DNA from 4 places in the Staphylococcus sp. TCBT05 genome. Region 1 is predicted to be linked to each of the others. Evidence: predicted binding sites of a transcription regulator. Region 1 holds the regulator's gene; each other region holds the start of a gene.
What was found. Region 1 encodes Rex, which represses fermentation and respiration genes when NADH is low (regulators of the CRP and FNR family bind a similar motif). Its sites were predicted from a motif close to TTGTGAAATATTTCACAA; they were not measured.

Region 1 (5,591 bases):
CTAAGTGAATGGAGACATTTTCTCTGAATGATACATTTGATTTAAATCGCTTGATTAATGATTCATTCTTCACTTGATACATTTGCCTTAGAGTAGCGTATAAACGCATTTCACCAATAGAAGTGAAATTAAAGTTTATATTTTGAAATAACTGGTCCATATTTAAATCAGACCATGTTTTATCATCGATTAATTTGTCTGATTGATGCTGATGTTTGAATGTATCGTATTGATAATGATAACGATGGTATGGACGAATAAAGCACTCTAGTGGTTTTTGTCTATACCATAAGTTTTTAATATCATTCTTAAGACGGTAATTAATTACGATATTAGAAATAATCGCAATAATTAAACTAGCTAGAACAAAAGCAATAAAGAACCACAAAATCGTGGGCATGGTGAAACACAGTCCTTTCTCTCTATATAGTGAAGTCCTTTTTTATTATGACATTCATATAAAGAGATAACAATGTGGGTTCTTAATATTAAAACGTCTGAACAATGTCAATAGGGAACGTGCGTACTTATTAACAATAAGTGCATAAGTTGTGGGTAAATAAGAAGATTAATGTGGATATGGAGTGTATTTCCAAAAAATCACAGCAATAAAAGTTACTTTTTACCTGTGTATAACTAGGATAACTTTGTGGATAGCTTACAATTCAAGGATTTTTATTGTGTATAAAAAAGTGTAAAATATATCCTATGAAAAAAGCCGATGTATTAAAATATACATTGGCTTAAGTGTAAGTCAGGATATTATTGTAATAATTCTTGTAATTCTGCCCATTCTGACATAACCTGTTCTAATTTTTGTTCGGTTTCTGCTTTTGCTATTGCAATATCATTTGCTTTATCTGGATTTGAAAAAATTTCAGGTTTAGTGAGTTGAACGTTTAAATCATCGATTTGTGCTTCGTAATCTTCAATTGCTAATTCACATTGTTCTATTTTACGAGTGATTTGTCGCTGTTCTTTCTTTTGTTGCTTTTGATCAATGTAATTATTTGTTTTAGGTGTATTGTCTATTTGTTGTTCTACCTGTGATTGTTCATGCTTAGATTTTAATGCTTCAGTTTCTTCTAGTTTATCAACATAATATTGATAGTCACCTAAATAGAGCGTGCCTCCCGTTGTGTCTAAATCAAATACTTTGTTAGCTAATTGATTGATAAAATAGCGATCGTGGGAAACAAATAACAATGTACCATCGAAATTTAATAAAGCTTGCTCTAACATTTCTTTAGAATCAATATCTAAATGGTTAGTCGGTTCATCCAAAATTAATACATTATTACGTTCCAGCATTAATAGTGCAAGTTGTAGACGTGCTTTTTCTCCACCTGATAAATCATTGATAACTTTTTTTACGTCTTCTTGTACAAATAAAAATCTGCCTAATACTGCTCGAACATCTTTTTCATTCATGGTAGGGTATTGATCCCAAATATAATCAAGAATTGATTTTGTTGATTTAAATTCTGCTTGCTTTTGGTCATAATAGCCAATCTTTAAGTTTGCACCTTTAGTGATGTCGCCTGAAATTTTTGGTTGGCGTTCTGCTATAGTTTTGATCAGCGTAGATTTACCAATACCATTTGGTCCAATGATCGCGATATGATCACCTTTGGTAATTTCTAAATTGATATTTGAAGTGATTGGTTCGTCGTAACCAATGGCTAAATTTTTTATATGAAAAACATCGTTACCCGTATTGCGTTCAAAATCAAATTCAATATTTGCACTTTTAGCATCTAAGATAGGCTTATTAATAAGTTCGATCTTTTCTAACATTTTACGTCGGCTTTTTGCCATACCCGAAGTTGATGCACGAGCGATATTTTTTTCTACGAATGTCTCTAATTTTTTAATTTCTGCTTGCTGACTTTCATACTCTTGCATCTTTTTTTGGTAATATTTATCTCTTTGTTCAATGAATTGACCATAATTTCCAACATAATGTTGTACATCACCAAGTGCGACATCATATATTTGATTAACAATTTTGTCTAAGAAGTACCTATCATGACTGATTATGATAATAGCGCCTTTAAAGTAATTTAAGTAACTTTCAAGCCATTGTGTCGTCTCCATATCTAAGTGGTTAGTAGGTTCATCTAATAGTAGCAGGTCAGGTTCATTCAATAACATTTGAGCTAAAGATAATCTAGTCTTTTGTCCACCACTGAAATCGTTAATTGGTCGATTGAAATCATCTTCCGTAAAGTTTAATCCATGTAATACAGTTTTAATTTTACTTTCATATTGATAGCCTTCTTGTTGCTCAAATTGGTTTGAGATACTTTCATAGCGCGCAATATGTGCTTTATATTCGTCAGTATCATATTCCTCTGCATGTTTAGCTAACCAATCTGTTTCAAATTTCATTTGTTCTTGCATTTCTTTAATATGTTCAAAGGGCTTCGTCATTTCTGCGATTACCGTTTGATTGGTATTTAAAGTCATTTGTTGTGTTAAATAACCCATTTTTAAATTTTTAATTTTTGATATATGTCCAGAATCATAATCTTCGACACCTGCAATAATTTTCATTAATGTAGATTTACCAGCTCCGTTACGTCCAACAATACCGATACGTTCCCCCGTCTTAACTTCTAAATCTACGTTGTTGAAAATATCATCCCCGTCGAATGATTTTGTAATATCGTTTAATTGTAATAATATCATTCGAATTTGCACCTCTCTATTCAAAATCTATTTTACCGTATAAAGCGTATGGATAAAACTATCAGTGTTTATTTTTATATATCATTAATGTATAATGTTGTAGTAATTATTAGATTATTTAGTATTATTATTTAAATTAGGGGGACATGATCTTGGCTAATCAAAGCGATAAGATTCCTCGTGCAACGTTGAAACGTTTACCGTTATACTACAGATTCGTCAATACATTAAAATCAAAAGGTATAGATAGAGTGAATTCAAAGGCAATCAGCGAAGGATTGAATATAGATTCTGCAACTATTCGTCGTGATTTTTCATATTTTGGAGAACTAGGAAAAAAGGGTTATGGCTATAATATCGATAGCTTATTACACTTTTTCAAAAATGAAATTAGTGAAAATGATGAAATTAAAATTGCCATTGTTGGTGTTGGGAACTTAGGTAAAGCATTGTTAACTTACAATTTCTCAATCCATGATGAAATGACAATAACGGAAGCTTTTGATATACGAGAAGATGTGATAGGTACTGAAATCGGTCAAGTAAGTGTTAGTAATTATGCAGATATTACCGAGGTTCTAGAACGTGAACAAATAGATATCGTAATCCTTACTACACCTGAAGATGTTGCGCAGCAAGTAACAGATAAGTTAGTAGATGTTGGAGTGAAGGGGATATTAAACTTTACACCAAGTCGTGTATCTACGCCATCTGATGTGCAAGTTCATCATATTGATTTAGGTATAGAATTACAATCATTATTATTTTTTATGAAAAATTATAGTAACAAATAATTTTAACAAACGAGTTTACTTATTTAATAGAGATAAGTAAACTCGTTTATTTTTGACTTACTTTTTGTTAAAGAAAGATTTCAATATTATCTTTTATTTGTACGGACAAAGATTAAAATATATTGACTTATACGGACAAATATAATACATTGTAATTGTAAACGTTTTCATAAAAAAGGGGTTAAGGGGGATTTTATGGAGCAGATAAACAATCCAATTGTAATACAGAGAGCAGATCCGTTTGTTTTTAAGGAATCAGGAACATATTATTTTACTGGTTCTTATCCGAAATATGACCGTATTGTTTTGAGGAAAGCATCGTCATTGAATGAGCTAAATGAAGCAAAAGAACATGTTGTATGGACTAAAGATTTAGATGGAGAAAAAAGCGCATTGATTTGGGCACCTGAAATTCATAAAATAAATGATAAATGGTTTATCTATTATGCAGCAGCACCAAATGATTACATTGAGGATGATACATTTAATCATAGAATGTTCGTCTTAGAGAATAGTAATGATGACCCACTTACAGATAACTGGATAGATAAAGGGAAAATAGATACAGGATGGGAAACATTTTCGCTGGATGCAACCGTTTTTGAATTAAATGGGCGTTTATATTATGTTTGGGCACAACAAGATATAGAGATACCAGGACACTCAAATATCTATATTTCTGAAATGGAAAATCCATGGACATTAAAAGGGTCACCAACAATGTTAACGATACCCGAATATGACTGGGAGTGTAAGGGTTTTTGGGTAAATGAAGGGCCGGCCATTTTAATAAAAGAGCAACGTATATTTTTAACATATTCTGCGAGTGCAACAGGTATTGATTACTGTATGGGAATGCTTGTTGCTTCTGTAGATAGTAATCTATTAGATGTTAATGCTTGGGATAAAGTTGAAGAACCTGTATTTACAAGTGCTATTGAAAATGGACAATACGGTCCAGGACATAATTCATTTACAAAATCTAAAGATGACTTGCATGATGTGTTGGTCTATCATGCTAGAAATTATACAGAGATTGAGGGCGATCCATTGTATGATCCAAATCGTCATGCACGTGCGCAATTAATAGAATGGTATAATGGTTGGCCGGATTTTGGTTCACCTGTTGTTGATACGCGTTCAACACCTCATTCTACCAAGGTAATTGGAAGTGATGCCATTGATTAATTTAAAGCGTATTACATTTTGGAGATTTGGTGGCATTAATTTCTCTTATTTTGCTATCTGGACATTAATCATTACATTTTTGCCATTGTGGTTAAATAGAGTAGCACATTTAAACACAGCAGAAGCTGGAATTGTATTTTCAACAATGTCTATTGTAGCAATTGTACTTGAACCAATTTATGGCGTCATACAAGATAAATTAGGATTAAAAAAGTATTTGTTTGCATTTGTTATTTTTTGCTTACTGCTAATAGGACCATTTTTTGAATATGCTTTTATTCCATTAATCAATATGAATGTGCTGTTAGGTAGTGTATTAGGTGGTTCATTTATTAGTTTGTGTTTGTATAGTGGTGTGGGGGTCGTCGAATCATATTGTGAAAAATCGAGCCGAGCAAATAACTTTGAATACGGCCATGCAAGATTATTTGGTTCAATTGCTGGCGGTTCGTTCGCATTTATTGGTGGCATTATGTTTGTGAAACAGCCCAATAGTATATTTTGGGTATGTACTATAGTAGCACTATTACTTGGTATTATTCTCTGGTCTGTTAAAGTTAACGCATTTGAATATCAAAAGGATGATAAAACGAAAAATGAAAGAGCATATGTAAATAAAAATACGATTCTAAAGTTATTTAAAAATAAAAGTTTTTGGGGATTGTGTTTATTAATTATTGGTAGTGCCAGTTTATATGATGTATTTGATCAACAGTTTCCTAATTATTTTGTTAAATTTTTTACAAATCAAAGTAATGGGGAATCATTATTTAGTAAATTAACTTCAACTCAAATTTTTATTGAAGCGGTTGTTATGATATTTATGCCATGGATAATTAATAAAATAGGTTCTAAGAATGGCTTATTCTTATTTGGTATTATTTTATTTTTGAGGGTCATAGGTACGGCATTCACAGA
Region 2 (5,591 bases), on a different contig from region 1:
ACCAGCTTTACCAATTGCTGTTGTAGCGACTGGGATACCACCTGGCATTTGCACGATTGAGAGTAAAGAATCCAGTCCTTTTAAACTCTTCGATTCGATAGGCACACCAATGACTGGCAATGTTGTCATAGAGGCTACCATTCCTGGTAAATGCGCTGCGCCTCCAGCACCTGCAATAATGACATCATAACCATTCGCTCTCGCTTCATTTGAAAATTCAAACATTAATTGAGGCGTACGATGTGCGGAAACTACTTTTTTATCGTACGGTATTCCAAATTGGTCTAACATTTGGCAACTCTCTTTCATTGTTTCCCAATCAGAAGAACTACCCATAATGACTACCACTTTCAAGTTGAACACCCTTTCAGATATTTGAAATAATACTGCTAATAGTTGTATATTACAGATATAGCATAACAACTAAACTATGCTTTTTCAATCAAAAATCGAACTTTATTTTAAAAAAATAACTCAATCTACGTCTTTTGGTTGAAATTTATGCTGTGTTTTATGTTAAAGTTAAGTTAAGGAAGTAAAGTGAAGTTTAAACATTCGAGGAGGACATATTTACATGGTCGCAAAAATATTAGATGGAAAACAAATTGCAAAAGATTATAGACAAGGTCTAAAAGATCAAGTCGAAGCATTACAAGCGAAAGGTTTCACTCCAAAGTTATCAGTAATTCTTGTTGGTAATGATGGCGCGAGTCAAAGTTATGTTAATTCTAAAAAGAAAGCCGCAGAAAAAATTGGTATGATTTCAGAAATCGTCCATTTAGATGAAACTGCTACTGAAGCGGAAGTTCTTGGAGAACTTAAACGCTTAAACGAAGATGAAACAGTAAGTGGTATATTAGTACAAGTACCACTCCCTAAACAAGTGAGTGAACAAAAGGTTTTAGAAGCAATCAACCCAGCAAAAGACGTTGATGGATTCCATCCTGAAAATATTGGTAAACTTTATATCGATGAGCAAACTTTTGTACCTTGTACACCTTTAGGTATTATGGAAATATTAAATCATGCAGATATCGATATTGAAGGTAAAGAAGCAGTAATTATTGGACGTAGCCATATTGTTGGACAACCAGTATCAAAATTATTGCTACAAAAAAATGCGACTGTTACGATTCTTCATTCAAGAACAAAAGACATGCATAAACATTTAAAAGATGCAGATATTATTGTAAGTGCCGTTGGTAGACCTGGTCTCGTTACAAAGGATGATGTTAAAGAAGGTGCTGTTGTTATTGACGTCGGAAATACACCTGATGAAAATGGTAAATTAAAAGGCGACGTCGAATATGATGAAGTGAAAGAAATTGCCGGTGCAATCACTCCAGTCCCAGGTGGCGTTGGTCCAATGACAATCACAATGGTATTAAATAATACATTAATTGCAGAAAAATTACGTAGAGGTATTGAGTAAGATAATAGTCTAGATGTTAAGATATTTATCCAGTTAAAAAGGCAATTTCTATCGAATGTGATAGAAATTGCCTTTTCCTTTTATTATTTGCTACACAGGTGTTTGGCTTTTCGAACATCATAACCTATTCGTACTAAACAAATAATGATGTTTTCACTATAAAAATGCCACCCCAAGAGATTAATTTAATCTTAGGGGTGGCATTATTCTGAGGTTTAACTCCCAGTCACTTCTATATATCATTTTTAAAGGGGTAACTTGGTTTTAACGTTATATAAATTATACACCAACACTTAATTTTGGAATAAATGATTCAAAATGTACACGCTCTGATGCTACTCCAATTTCTTTTAATATACTGATGATGGATTTCAAGAACTCTGTTCCACCACAAACATAAATTTCTGTATCATCTGTTAAATACTGTTTTAAATATTCAGCATCGATATAACCATTTTGATTTTTGTCGTGAATGATATAATTAGCATTATCTTCATTATTTGCAATTTTAGATAGCTTTTCTTGGAATGGAATTTGGTCAATATCATTCGTGTTTTGAATGAATTGTGCTGTTCCTTGACTAGATACAACGTGTCTAAACATTGGAACTAATGGCGTTACACCGATTCCTGAACCGATAAACAATTGTGGTTTAGACACATGATTTAATGTAAAGTCACCAACTGGTGCAGATAAATTAATCATATCACCAACTTTGAACTCATCGTGTAAAATTGTTGAAACTTCTCCTTCATTATTCTCTGTAACATCTCTTTTAACAGCAAAACTTAATTGATCAACATTACCTTCTACAATAGAATAATGACGTTTTGCACGATATGGTAATTTCTCACTTTCAACATCAACCGTAATATATTGTCCTGGCTCAAATTGACTTAAATCTATTTCAGTTGATTTAATCGTAAATAACTTAATATTGTCAGTAACTTGCTCTATATCAATGAGTTCGAATGGTTTGAAACCACTCCATGCCATTTGTTCATATATTTCTTTTTCAACTGAGATAAACACATTTGCAATTTCACCATAAGCTTTTGTCCAAGTTTGAACGATTGGATTATCATTTTCCAAACTTAGCACATGTTCAATTGCAGCAATTAAATTTTCACCAACTATATCATAACCTGCTGGCGGTACTTGTAGCGCACAATGCTTATATGCAATCTCTTTTACTACAGGTAAAATACGCGTTAAATCTTCAATATTTAATGCAGCAGCTAATACACTTTGAGCTAATGCTGTGGATTGAAGTCCTCTCTTTTGATTCGTTTGGTTAAACATATTTTTTAATTCTGGATGTTGATTAAACATTCTTTTGTAGAAAAATGACGTGATTTCTGTACCCTTTTCTTGTAATACTGGCACCGTTTCTTTAATAATTGCTTTTTCGTTCTCTGTTAACATACTTGACACTCCCCTAGCCATTTATTCTTTATTTCACAAATTAGTTTAATACAATTAATTTACATTTGAAAGGTTTACGTGATAAAATTCACAAAAAGTTCAATTTACTAAATTTTAACTGAAATTTTCATTTAAATTTAAAGTCGTACGGTATATTAAGACTATAGTATGATGATTTTAAACGTAGATTACAGTATAGTTAAGTTAAATAAATCAATGGCTTTCATTCGGAGGTTAGCGTTATGAACAAATTATTACAGTCTTTATCAGCATTAGGTGTTTCCGCAACTCTTGTTACACCTAACCTAAGCGCAGAAGCTACTGATAACTCTATTCCAGAATTAAAAGGTACAAAAGATACAATTATACATAAGGGAGAAGCATATCAACCATTAAAAGGTGTCCGTGCGTTTGACAAAGAAGATGGCGACCTGACACATAAAATAACTGTAGATGGTGATATTGATACTTCAAAGCCAGGAAAATATAAAGTCGTTTATAAAGTTGAAGATTCAGATGGTGCAATTGGAAAATCAACACATTATATAGAAGTAAAATAATCAACTAAATTACGTTAAATTGCTTCCAATATACCTATATAAACAACTAAAATTATCCATTATATTAAAATATGGCACTTTTCACAAAATGTACACATAATTTTAACAAATCTTTAAAAGCCCGTCAGACCTTGAGTCTGTTGGGCTTGTTTTAATTTTACAATAATTTTTTCCTCAGAAAGACTTGTAAATATTGCGTAATATCTTAAAATTGATGGTAAGCCCTACAATTGTAGTATTAGGAGGTCAAAAAAGTGTCAAAATTTAAGTCTTTGCTTCTACTCTTTGGCTCACTAATTTTACTTAGTGGCTGTTCCAATGTAGAAGTTTTAAACCCAAAAGGGCCGATGGCAAGTGACTCGAAGTTCTTGATTATCTATTCAATCATCTTCATGCTTGTTATTATTGCCGCGGTGCTTATCATGTTCGCTGTGTTCTTATTCAAATACAGAATAGGAAATACATCAGAATCTGGTAAAATGCACCACAACTCTTTACTTGAAACAATTTGGTTTATTGTTCCTGTGATTATCGTAATTGCTTTAGCCATTCCAACGGTTAAATCACTTTACGAATACGAAAAACCACCGGCTAAAGAAGATGACCCACTTGTTGTTTACGCTACGAGTGCTGGTTATAAATGGTTCTTTAGTTACCCTGAAGAAAAAATCGAAACAGTTAATCACTTAACTATTCCGAAAGATCGTCCGGTTATCTTTAAACTCCAATCTATGGATATGATGACTAGTTTCTGGATTCCACAATTAGGTGGTCAGAAATACGCGATGACTGGTATGACGATGGACTGGACGTTAACTGCTGATAAAGAAGGTACGTTCAGAGGTCGTAACTCAAACTTCAATGGTGAAGGTTTCGCTCGTCAAACATTTGACGTTCACTCAGTAAGTCAAAGTAAATTCAAGGATTGGGTTAAAGATGCTCAAAGTCAAAAAGTATTAGATCAAGATACATTTGACAAGCAACTTTTACCTACTACTGAAAACAAAAACTTAACTTTCAGTGGTACGCACATGGCGTTTGTTGACCCTGCTGCAGATCCTGAGTATATCTTCTATGCTTATGATCGCTATAATTACGTACAAAAAGATCCAAACTTCAACTCTGAAAAACAAATTACAGAGGATATATTAGATAAACCGGATCAACCTGCACGTAAACCACAGATTACAAACGCTAACTACGAACGTCATGGTATGAAAGCCATGATCTTAGGCAACAAAGAGCCATATGATGGTAAATTCAAGAAAGATGAATCACATAATATGGACGAAATGGAAAAAATCTCAAAAGGTGCTAAAGATAAAGAAGCATCTAAAATTGAGAACAAAGATCAAGAGCATGGAGGTGGACATTAATGAATTTTCCATGGGATCAATTGATCGTTCATGGTAACTGGATGATTACAATGGCACAAATTGGTGCGCCATTCTTAGTTATCGGTGTGATCGCAGTAATTACTTACTTCAAGTTATGGAAATATCTTTACAAAGAATGGTTCACATCTGTCGACCATAAGAAGATTGGTGCAATGTACCTAATCTGTGCAGTATTAATGTTCGTTCGTGGTGGTATTGACGCATTACTTATTCGTGCTCAATTAACAATTCCAGATAATAAATTCTTAGAATCAAACCACTATAACGAAATCTTTAGTACGCACGGCGTTATCATGATTATCTTTATGGCAATGCCTTTCGTATTTGGTTTATGGAACGTAGTTGTACCATTACAAATTGGTGCACGCGACGTTGCATTCCCTGTATTGAACAGTATTAGTTTCTGGTTATTCTTCGCAGGTATGATTTTATTCAACCTTTCATTTATCGTAGGTGGATCACCTGCTGCTGGTTGGACAAACTATGCTCCACTTGCCGGAGAATTTAGTCCAGGACCTGGGGTTAACTATTACCTAATAGCAATCCAGATTTCTGGTATCGGAACATTAATGACAGGTATTAACTTCTTCGTAACAATACTTAGATGTAAATCACCTACAATGAAATTTATGGAAATGCCAATGTTCACTGTAACAACTTTCATCACTGCATTGATTGTTATCTTGGCATTCCCTGTGTTAACAGTTGCTTTAGCATTATTCACTACAGACAGAATTTTTGGAACAGCATTCTTCACCGTTGCTGACGGTGGTATGC
Region 3 (5,591 bases), on a different contig from region 1:
TTCCAAACATAGTCTTTACCTTTTGCGATTGTCATACCACCAGTTGAGTGATCTGCTGTTGCAACAACTAATGTATCAGGATGTGATTTTGCATAATTCATCGCATAATCAAATGATTTCTCAAAACCACTCATCTCTGACATTACACCAGTAACATCATTTGGATGTCCTGATTTATCGATTGACGCCCCTTCTACCATCAAGAAGAAACCTTTGTCATTTGATTCTAATCGCTTAATTGCACTGTCTTCCATTTCAACTAGTTTAGGATTTTTTTCTGGCGCATCAATTTGTAATGGCATGTCATTGTCAGCAAACAATCCTAATACTTGTTTACTCGTTGAATTTTGTAGATCTGTTTTATTATCTACAACATCATAACCATCCTTTTTGAATTTATCTGTTAAATTACCATTTTTATCGCCAAAGTATTCTGCACCACCGCCAAGTAATACATCAACTTTATGTTTACCATTAATTTTGTCATTGTAAAATTGCTGTGCAATTTCATCTTTTTTATCTCTGTCATCAACGTGAGCTGCATAAGCTGCAGGTGTTGCATCAGTGATTTCTGCAGTTGAAACTAGACCTGTTGACTTCCCGTTTTCTTTTGCTTGTTCTAATACAGTTTTAACTTTTTGTTTATTTGCATCAACACCAATTGCTCCATTAAATGTTTTATGGCCAGAACTAAATGCCGTTGCACCTGCTGCTGAGTCTGTAACATTTTCCTTTGGATCATCTGGATTTGTACGTTGTGTACCTAATAGGTAGTTATCAAATGCTGTCTTGTCCATTTCTTTAGTTTCAGGATTATCCGCAAAGTATCTATAAGCACTATTATACGATGGTCCCATTCCATCACCTACTAAGAAAATAACATTCTTAGGGTTCTTTGTATTACCCATATATGATACATCGGCAGGTTGATCTGAACTATTTCCCCCACTCGATGCGAAAGTTGATTGTGCATTTCCCAAGACAGAACCCATAACAATTGCACTAGTCACCGATACTGTTGCTAACTTATTATAGAATTTCATAATTAATAACTCCTTTAATATGTATTATCAAGCTTATACTGTAAGTGTAAGCAAAGAGTGTTGAGTTATTGTTTTTAAGATGTAAAATTTATGTAAATAAGTTGCATTATATATTCATTTTCATTAATAACTCTCGCTTTTTATCTGAAAAGGATTATATACCATATTCATAATTCTAATATAAAGCTGTCTATTAATAATGATGCATTAAAAAACCTTATCAAGACGATACACGCCTTGATAAGGTTTGATACATTTATATATTCTCTTGTTTAATATACCTAACTTATAACGATCTCCATATAAGAAGATACATTTTTTTAATAAGTCAGATAATTTTATAATTGCTCGTTCTTACTTAACTTATGATAGCCTTTAATGAAATAGAATGCAGTCATTAATAATAAGAAAATAATACCGATTACTACAGATACGACTGTTTCTTTATTAAATAACATACCGATTAATACCATGATAAAGAATGCCATTGTTACATAGTTAGTGATTGCTCCACCTGGCATTTTAAAAGGATGCCCTTTCAATTCTTCAGGGTGATGCTTTCTGAATCTTAAGTGACTAATCAAAATCATAAACCATGGTACCATACCTGGTAAGATAGACGCACTGTAAACATAAACAAAAATACTATCTGCACCTTTAATGAATAGTGGCAAGATAACATTTAATAGTGCTCCAATTAAGATACCAATTGCAATCGCTGTTACTGTCCAGAAAGGAACACCATTTTTCATTACTTTAGTAAAGAATTTAGGTAGCATGCCCTTTTGAGCTAAGTTTAAAGTCATACGGCTCGCACTAAAGATACCTGAGTTACAACCAGACATTGCTGCAGTTAATACTACAAAGTTAATTAATCCAGCAGCGAAAGTAATACCTACTTTAGCAAAAGTCGCAACGAATGGGCTTCCGATGTTGCCTAATTCATTCCAAGGATAAACTGTAACAATTACGAAAATTGCTCCAATATAGAAAATTAATATACGCCAGATTACGCCGTTTACTGCACTCTTAATATTCTTCTGTGGATCCTTTGTTTCACCTGCTGTAATACCAATCAATTCAACACCTTGATATGAACCAATTACGATTGATAAAGCAAAGAAGAATCCAACCCAACCATTTGGCATAAAGCCACCATGTGACCATAAATTAGATAAACCAATTGCTTCTCCACCATTACCAAGTCCGAAGAAGATTAAGCCAAATCCTGCAACAATCATTAAGATAATTGTAACTACCTTAATCATCGCGAACCAAAATTCAAACTCACCGAAGGCTTTAACAGAAACTAAGTTTGCTCCCATTAACAAGGCAACCACGATAACGCCTGGAATCCATTGTGGTAAATCTGGGAACCAATAATTCATATATTCTCCGACGGCGATAACTTCACTCATACCGACGACTACCCATTGAAATATATTACTCCAAGCAGTCAAATAACCTGCCACTGGGTGTATGTAATCACTTGCAAAGTTGGCAAACGAACCTGATGTAGGATGTAAATAAACCATCTCACCCATTGCTCGCATAACTAAAAATAAAAAGATACCTGCTATTAAATAAGCAAATATTACAGAAGGTCCAGTCCATTTGATTGTACTTGTAGCTCCCATAAATAGACCTACACCTATGGTACCACCCAATGCAATCATCCGCATTTGACGCGCACCTAATCCCCTCTGAAGTTCATTATTATCATTCATCTCATTCAAACCCCATCTCTCTCAAATATAAGTATAATTAATCACTTATCATGTCGCTATTATACTATAAATTGGCAAAATTAAAATACCAAACTAAAACAATGTAAGCCCTTACATTTCCGTTTTTTAATTGTACGCGATTTTACTATAAATTGTAAAGCATAATTTTTCTCCCTCTCCATCTTTTCTTCTATTCTCTACAAATACCTCTCTCAAGGCTTATAAAGTAAAAATTGTATTATTTGTGAAAAGTTTCACAAATGTGTAGAGACATAGTATACTAGCTTTAAATCAAATGAAAGTGAGGACACAACCTTGAACGGAAAAAATGTGCAATGGGATAAAGTTTTTTATGGGAAAGTTTGGGTGAACCATGTCGTAGAAACAATTAAAACCAAAGATATACTTCAAAGTTTTTATTTCAAACGCTATTTGTTACGTGCGATTATGGCAGGTTTTATCTTAGGTACAATTATTGTTTTTGTATTATCACTGAAAGCCAACTTTGGAACTGAAATGTCACCTAGTATTTCTAATCTAATCGCGTCAACTGCATTTAGTTTTGCGCTCGTACTTATTCTTTTTACAAATTCTGAGTTATTAACGAGTAACTTTATGTATTTCACAGTTGGTTTATATTACAGAGTCATTGCCCCCACCCGTGTATTTAAAATATTCACCTTGTGTTTTATTGGTAACACGGTTGGAGGCCTCATCCTCTTCTTACTGATGCGTGCTTCTGATGTCATGACACCTGATATGATGATACATCTCGATGCAATAATTGAACACAAGACACTAACAGCAAGTTGGTTTGCAATATTGATCAAGGGGATCTTTGCCAATTTCTTTATCAATATCTCTTTAGTTATTGCAATGCAAATAGATGACGTCTTAGCAAAAATGTTTGTAATGATGTTTGGTGTTTCGATATTTGCCTTTATGGGATACGAACATGTCGTATATAATTCTGTACTATTTGCTGCAGGCTTTATCTATCAGAGTTCAATAATAGAAACGATTCCAGTTATAGTTAATGTAGTATGCGCTGCGATAGGCAACTACATTGGAGGCGGTTTAATCATTGGATTGTTCTATGCTTATCTAAATGATCATCATCAATTCGACAATTAATCGTTAAATTGTCATGAGTTCTTATTCAACCATAATATATGCTATACTTTTTGTAATCTTTCAAATAAAAAGGAGTACATTATGGCTTCAAACTCAATTAAACGAACGCTTAGTTATGCAGTCGTTTTCGGCATTTTATTTTTTCTGTTAAATTATTTTAGTGGTTCACATCACGCATTTATGTCAGTATTTTTAAAATCGCTTTTGGCTGCAGTCGTATTTGGTGTACTATATTTTGTATTATTTTCAATTGTTAATTCTCCAGAACGAAAATATAAATTCGGCATTACGATACCGATTACTTTATTAATTGCTATTTTAGTAAGCGCCTTATTTTCAGCCATAAAAGTTGGTATTATTATAGGTATTATCATTGGTGTTCTTGCAGGATATCTTTGGGAATATATTGAAAAAAAGAAAGCGAGCAGTGATAAAAAGTGAGTCTTGTCTTAGGAATCATCATATTAATATTATTAATCGTCAGTTTAATTCCAAATTTAAAAGCTGTTAAAAAAAGTAAAGCTAATGGTGAAAAGAATCCACGCTTTGCAATTATGGTCGGTATAGATGCTATCTTACTCGTGTTAGTGATAGTTACTTTAATATTCCAATTTACTAAATAATATAACAAAAAGATGTTTACAGTATGAGTCACTAGCTAGACTTAAACTATAAACATCTTTTTTATTAAAGCTTATCTTGTAATAGTAAAAAATATAAGATAGTTGCCCCAATTAAATAAAGCAATGTTGCTATGATAAACGAACGTAAATGAATGGCAAATGGGATCTTACGATTGAATATCGGACCTAATATTAAGTTGCCAATTGCTAATACAAGTGGCCCTCCTAAGAAAAATAATAGTAAATATGCATTCATTATTATTTACTCCCACGCTGTTCAAAATAGTGTTCAATAATTTCATTTGCTGTAACATCTTTAGCAGTAAAATTAAGAGTTTGAAACGGCTGAAGTTCAGTCATACGATTAGTATTAATTATAACGTCTAAACCCGCATTAATTGCCGCTGTCGCACCATTAACCGAATCCTCTATTGCTAAACAATTAACTGGATTATAATTTAATTGTTGAACCGCTGTTAAATACAATTCTGGATTAGGCTTTACTTCGTCGACATCTTCACGTCCAACAATAATGTCCATATATTGCTCTAATCCTAAACGTTTAAAGGTAGGTTCAATATCCTTTCTATAACTACTTGTAGCAATTGCCATTGGTATATGACGCTGTTTACAATATTTCATCAACGCTTCTACCTCTTTATTGATTGGCAAATTCACACTTGTTTCGTTATGTTCTTGATATATGGCTGACTTTTTTTCAAGTCCAAGTTGCGCTTCTAAATAGTTATGTAATTCTGTAGCGGCGCCACCAATCGATTGACGATAATAGTCCACAGAAATAGGATCTAAACCATTACCTGTTAAATGATTATTAATAATTTGAAACAGATGTTGCTCAGTGTCAATGATTGTACCATCGAAATCAAATACGACTGCTCTATACATCACACATACCTCCTATTTAACTTTCATTATGTTATTTTAATCACTCAAGTCTGCTGCTGATTCTTTCAATGAAATTACTGCTATCTTAGCATATTTATCTAAAAAACGCGCTCAAACCATTTCGCAACAAATTACAACAACATCATAATATATGCATA
Region 4 (5,591 bases), on a different contig from region 1:
AGAGAATATTGATGTTGCTTATGTGCCAGGTGCATTTGAAATTCCGTTAGTTGCTAAAAAATTAGCACAAAAAAATGAATATGATGCAATTATTACTTTAGGTTGTGTTATTCGTGGTGCGACGACACATTACGATTATGTTTGTAATGAAGTGGCGAAGGGTGTTTCTAAAGCAAATGATGTATCGGATACACCAGTTATATTTGGTATTTTAACTACTGAAAATATTGAACAAGCAGTTGAACGTGCGGGTACAAAAGCAGGTAATAAAGGTTCAGAAGCTGCAGTTAGTGCAATTGAAATGGCAAACTTATTAAAATCTATTAATTAAGTTATAGCTTTTAATAAATGTCATTGTTCAATTGACTGTCAATTCAACTTTAAGGAAATAAAAAACAGTAATCTAGGCTATGACTTAGATTACTGTTTTTTATTTTAATGGTTTAGACATTGTGAAGTACTTTCATAATGCATCATCCATGTTTATTTATTGTAGTTACAAAATCACTTTAATACTGTGTTATTTTGAAGTGAACTTTTTGAAAAGTGCAATAGTTGCACCTAAAGCTGTTACACTTGCTGCAACAATACCAGCCTTTTTAAGCACTTCAGGTTTTGTAAATTCTTTGAACATTAAATTAAGGTTTTGTGGTCTTTCCGCTAAGCGTCTCATGAAATAACCAAACCAATCATCACCAAATGGTACATAAATACAGAAATTATAGCCATCTTTAGCGATTTCTTCAGCTAATTCAGTTCTAAATCCATATAACATTTGAAATTCATATCGATGTTTAGGTATATTATTATCCTTAATAAATTGTAAGATGTGAGTGATGACACGATCATCGTGCGTAGCAATTGATGTAACATTCTTAGCCGTCAATAATCTTTTCTTGATTAGACGTATGTAGTTTTCATCAATTTCCTCCTTGGTTTGGTAAGCAATATTATCAGCTTCTTTATAAGCCCCTTTAACCATTCTTAATCTAAGTTCTGGATATTTATCTACCAAAGCATCTGCTTTATATAAATATGCTTGAATAACAGTACCTACATTTTTAAATTCACCTTTTAAACGATCTAGCACTTGCGTGATATCGAATAAACTATCATACTTCTCAGTATCAATATTAATATGCATATTATTGAATTCATTGGCTTTCAATAATATTTCACGTAAATTACGATAAGCTAAATCAATATCAAATTCTGAACCTAATTGGCTCAGTTTAATAGACATATGGCCATTTAAATTATGATTATTAATCGCATACATCACTTCTAAGATTTGATCTTTTGCTTGTATCGCTTCGCCTTCAGTGTCCACAAATTCACCTAGGCAATCAACAGTAACTGTAATTCCTTTATCGTTTAAACGTTCAATTGTGTCTAACAAAGCAGGGATTGTGTTTCCTGCTACAACTTTATTCGCTCCTAACATGGGACCGATTTCTTTAGCTGCATTATTTAATAAAGTATTGTTAGATAGTCCTATAAAAAAATTTTTCACAATTGGCATATTAATTCCTCCCATTCTGCTAATAGCTTACCTTTCTATAATAGTGTAGCATGAATCAATTGTTAAAGAAATCGTTTACAATAAAATATATTACACTTTATATTTCATAGTACACTCATGTAATTGGTATAGAAGTGTTTTTATATATATAATGGAACAAAAATTAAATCATTCACGACAAACTACATGTTTAAAATGGAAATATCGTATACGATTTTGATACAATAAATGTAATGAATTAAATTTTTATATAGAAGGGGAAGTAGTAATTATGTGGAAATGGGAAACAGAAAATGAAGCTAAAGGCGTCATTGTGATCGCTCACAATATGCTAGAACATACAGGACGCTATGCATATGTTATTACCATGCTTCGCCGTAATGGATACCATGTGATTATGGGCGATTTACCAGGTCAAGGCCAAACTTCTCGTTCTAATAAAGGTCAAATTGAAAATTTTGACGTTTACCATGAGCATATACTTGAATGGATAAGAATCGCAAATGAATATAAGATTCCTACATATGTATTAGGTGTTGGATTAGGCGGCTTAATTATGTTGAATCTACTTGAAAAGGTCGACGTACCTATTGAAGGACTTATGTTAATTTCACCATTATTAGAATTTAAAAAAGGCAATAAAACACGTAAAGATAAAGTGATTTCAAACGTAGGGAAAATGGCCAAGGATAAACGCTTTAAAGTAGGTATAAAGGTTGAAGATTTAACACGTAATGAAGAGGTCATTGAAGAAACGATGAATGATCAATTGATGTTGCAAAAAGTTACATATAATTGGTACAAACAAATTACAGACATTATGAAAGAAACAGTGACACATTTAAAGGATATAGAATCTATACCTTTATTATTGATGTATGGTGATGCAGATAAGGTGGCAGATATCACTGCAATGAAACTAGTTAAAGATAAGGTCACAACCAATGAACTGTATTTTAAAGAATGGAAAGGTTTGTATCACGAGGTACACAATGAACCTGAACGTGATGAGGTAATGCGCTATATCTTAGCTTTCTTAAATAATAGTTCAAGTAATAATGGATTTGTAATTGATGATGAAAATGAACCTTCATAATGTGTCATGAATTAGTTATTTAGTTGAAAATTTATGATTGCTAGTTGGATTTTGAGTTGAATGGTTATACGCCATATCTCAAGTTTTTGGTTTGGTTGATAATTTTCCCGCTCAAAATTAAAAAATACAAGTTGCTGTTGAGATACTCCGTTTAAAGTAGACACTGAAAAGTGAAGCCTTTGAAGGGAGTATTTTTATAATCTGCAATTCATTTAAAATGTAATACTTCTGAACTGTATGAATATATCAATAAAATATTGTGATTATTTTCACAAAAAATATTGCAAAAACTAAAATTGTTTGGTATATTTAATTTGTGAAAAAAATCACATAACAAACATAAATTAAATAAACTTTTGAATAGTATTTGAGGGAGGCAGTTTTAATATGGAAATGATTAAAGGAAACAAAGTTGTATTAGTTGGTGATGGAGCAGTTGGTTCTAGTTATGCATTTGCAATGGTTGCCCAAGGTATTGCTGATGAACTTGTTATTATAGATTTAGCGGAAGAGAAAGTGAAAGGTGATGTATTAGACTTAAATCACGGAGCACCTTATGGCGATTCCCCAGTTAATGTTAAAGCAGGACGATATAGTGATTGTAGCGATGCAGATTTAGTTGTTATAACAGCTGGTGCAGCACAAAAACCTGGTGAAACTAGACTAGATTTAGTTGAAAAAAATACTAAAATATTTAAATCTATCGTAAGTGAAATTATGGATTCTGGATTTGACGGTATATTTTTAATCGCAAGTAATCCAGTTGATGTATTAACTTATGTTACTCATAAAGTTTCTGGCTTACCTAAAGAACGTGTTATTGGTTCAGGAACAATCCTTGATACTGCACGTTTCAAATATGAATTAGCACAAGAATTTGGCGTATCTCCAAGTAGTGTTGAAGGTTCAATTATTGGAGAACATGGTGATTCAGAATTAGCTGTTTGGTCACAAACACGCATTGCAGGACAACCTTTATATAATATGTTAAAAGATGATCCTAGCAAACAACATAGAATTGATGAAATTTTCGTTAATACGCGTGATGCTGCTTATGATATTATCAAAGCTAAAGGTGCGACATACTACGGTATTGCAATGGGCTTATTACACATCACAAAAGCAATTTTGAAAAATCAAAATGTAGTTTTAACAGTATCTAGCTATTTAGAAGGTGAGTATGGACAAGACGATGTTTATATGGGTGTTCCTACATTAGTAAATAGAAATGGAGCAGTAAAAATATTTGAAACACCATTAAATGATGAAGAAATTAAATTATTTGAGCATTCTTCAAAAGTTTTGAAAGAAATGCAAAATAAAATCACGGATATAATTGCATAATTCATTGTTTATATTTAAACTGTAAATAAGATTAATTTTGTTTTAAAATCAAATATTTATAAAGAGTAGATTTACCACTCTTGGGGAATGTGATTTTACAAGTTAATCTAACATATATCATTTACTATGATTGGGGGAGTACTCTATGGGAAAGACACTTGCCGATAATGTTGATGGTGTATTGAGATTAGAATTAGTATTGCAAGACATCAATGATATCTTTAGCAAAGTTCAGAAGCAGTACAAAATGTCTAAAGAAGAAATCTTAATACTTCTTACTTTATGGAAAGAAGGATCAATGACTTTAAAGGAAATGGATGGTTTCGTTCAAATTAAATCATACAAACGTACAAGAACGTATAATGATTTAGTTGAAAAAGAGTGGATCTTAAAAGAAAGACCACAAAATGATGAACGTACAGTTATTATTCATTTCAATGTGAAATTGAAAGATCAAAGGGAAGATCTTTTGTCATTCTTTAAAGAAGAAATTGATTCAAAGTCATCAAGCATGCAAAACAGTCTTAAATCTATTTTAAATTTATAGGGAATGTTAAAGTAGGTTGAATTATAACTTTTACTGTAACATTAAATGCGTGAAATAATTATATTTGCGTAAATAGAGATTGGGACATGAACTCCCAATCTCAAAGGTAAAGAGCTGATCTGTAATGGATTGGCTCTTTTTTAAAAATTTTACACTATAACACAATACACAAGACGGATTGTAGTTCAATGTGCGACCAATTATATAAAAGCAAAAAACGTTAATTTCTATATGTTCTAAATAGAAATTAACGTTTTTGTTAAAGCTGAGCGCTGTGTATGTGTACATGCTACCATATGAAATTCACAGTGTATCGATATATGACATTAATAAAGTCACTAACATGACTGCTATAATTTTGATTAAGATATTAAATTTATTTGCTTTAAATTTGTTATGCGCCTTATTGTTTGAAGTGTTCGGTATTTATCTTTTTTCTATTGCGCATATAAAAGGTGGATTATTTTGTTGATTAATAAATTGATATTGTAATACATGGGCTTGTTCTTGGTCGATTTGTGTTAAATAGTCAAATAATGCATCCTTTTCGATTTTCCCTTCAGGATGTCCATGATAAATGACTAATACAATGATACCTTCTTTGGATAATATTTGAAAAATATCCTCAATAGCTGCAATTGTCGTTTGTGGTTTGGTAACAACTGATTTATCTCCTTTAGGTAGGTAGCCTAAATTGAAGATTGCTGCATCGATATGACCATAATCAGTAGGTGGTATATATGTTTGCACATGCTCATGGCCGTCTTGAATCAATGTTACATTATCAAGGTGTTTCGTACGTTCAAAGGTATTCTGAATTGCTGTTTTTTGTATATCAAATCCATAAACTTTACCATCAGGTACTTGCTCAGCTAAAAATAATGTATCATGACCATTACCACATGTAGCATCAATCACAATGCTTTCTGAATTAACATGACTGGTAATTAATGATTTGGCAAATGGTAAAATGCGTTCTACCTTCATGATTTTACAGTACTTTCAAAGTATTTACCTTGATAAGAATTTCTTCTTGCTAATTCATTATCAATTTCATTTAGTACTTCCCATTTATTGACACT

Region 2: qoxA (cytochrome aa3 quinol oxidase subunit II) is a predicted target of Rex. The motif match lies at 3,487-3,504, and genes of this name have one in related genera.
Region 3: ACY191_RS04885 (formate/nitrite transporter family protein) is a predicted target of Rex. The motif match lies at 3,013-3,030, and genes of this name have one in related genera.
Region 4: ACY191_RS07550 (L-lactate dehydrogenase) is a predicted target of Rex. The motif match lies at 2,933-2,950, and genes of this name have one in related genera.

What each region holds. Positions count from the first base shown of each region.
Region 1 is NZ_JBUQDQ010000025.1:16,503-22,093, forward strand. Features, by position in the region: gene ACY191_RS06125 (MutS-related protein) at 1-400, opposite strand, end outside; gene ACY191_RS06130 (ABC-F family ATP-binding cassette domain-containing protein) at 763-2,691, opposite strand; gene ACY191_RS06135 (redox-sensing transcriptional repressor Rex) at 2,838-3,485, shown strand; gene ACY191_RS06140 (glycoside hydrolase family 43 protein) at 3,681-4,673, shown strand; gene ACY191_RS06145 (oligosaccharide MFS transporter) at 4,666-5,591, shown strand, end outside.
Region 2 is NZ_JBUQDQ010000038.1:823,174-828,764, forward strand. Features, by position in the region: gene purE (5-(carboxyamino)imidazole ribonucleotide mutase) at 1-354, opposite strand, end outside; gene folD (bifunctional methylenetetrahydrofolate dehydrogenase/methenyltetrahydrofolate cyclohydrolase FolD) at 575-1,432, shown strand; gene ACY191_RS10995 (globin domain-containing protein) at 1,712-2,857, opposite strand; gene ACY191_RS11000 (DUF5011 domain-containing protein) at 3,100-3,417, shown strand; gene qoxA (cytochrome aa3 quinol oxidase subunit II) at 3,672-4,793, shown strand; gene qoxB (cytochrome aa3 quinol oxidase subunit I) at 4,793-5,591, shown strand, end outside.
Region 3 is NZ_JBUQDQ010000005.1:1,095,633-1,101,223, reverse strand. Features, by position in the region: gene ACY191_RS04895 (alkaline phosphatase) at 1-1,043, opposite strand, end outside; gene ACY191_RS04890 (amino acid permease) at 1,382-2,770, opposite strand; gene ACY191_RS04885 (formate/nitrite transporter family protein) at 3,086-3,904, shown strand; gene ACY191_RS04880 (hypothetical protein) at 3,986-4,345, shown strand; gene ACY191_RS04875 (hypothetical protein) at 4,342-4,527, shown strand; gene ACY191_RS04870 (hypothetical protein) at 4,592-4,783, opposite strand; gene ACY191_RS04865 (HAD family hydrolase) at 4,786-5,433, opposite strand.
Region 4 is NZ_JBUQDQ010000038.1:77,352-82,942, forward strand. Features, by position in the region: gene ribH (6,7-dimethyl-8-ribityllumazine synthase) at 1-331, shown strand, start outside; gene ACY191_RS07540 (proline dehydrogenase family protein) at 521-1,522, opposite strand; gene ACY191_RS07545 (alpha/beta fold hydrolase) at 1,794-2,618, shown strand; gene ACY191_RS07550 (L-lactate dehydrogenase) at 3,006-3,962, shown strand; gene ACY191_RS07555 (transcriptional regulator, SarA/Rot family) at 4,108-4,509, shown strand; gene mnmM (tRNA 5-(aminomethyl)-2-thiouridylate-methyltransferase MnmM) at 4,936-5,496, opposite strand; gene mnmL (tRNA modification radical SAM protein MnmL/YtqA) at 5,493-5,591, opposite strand, start outside.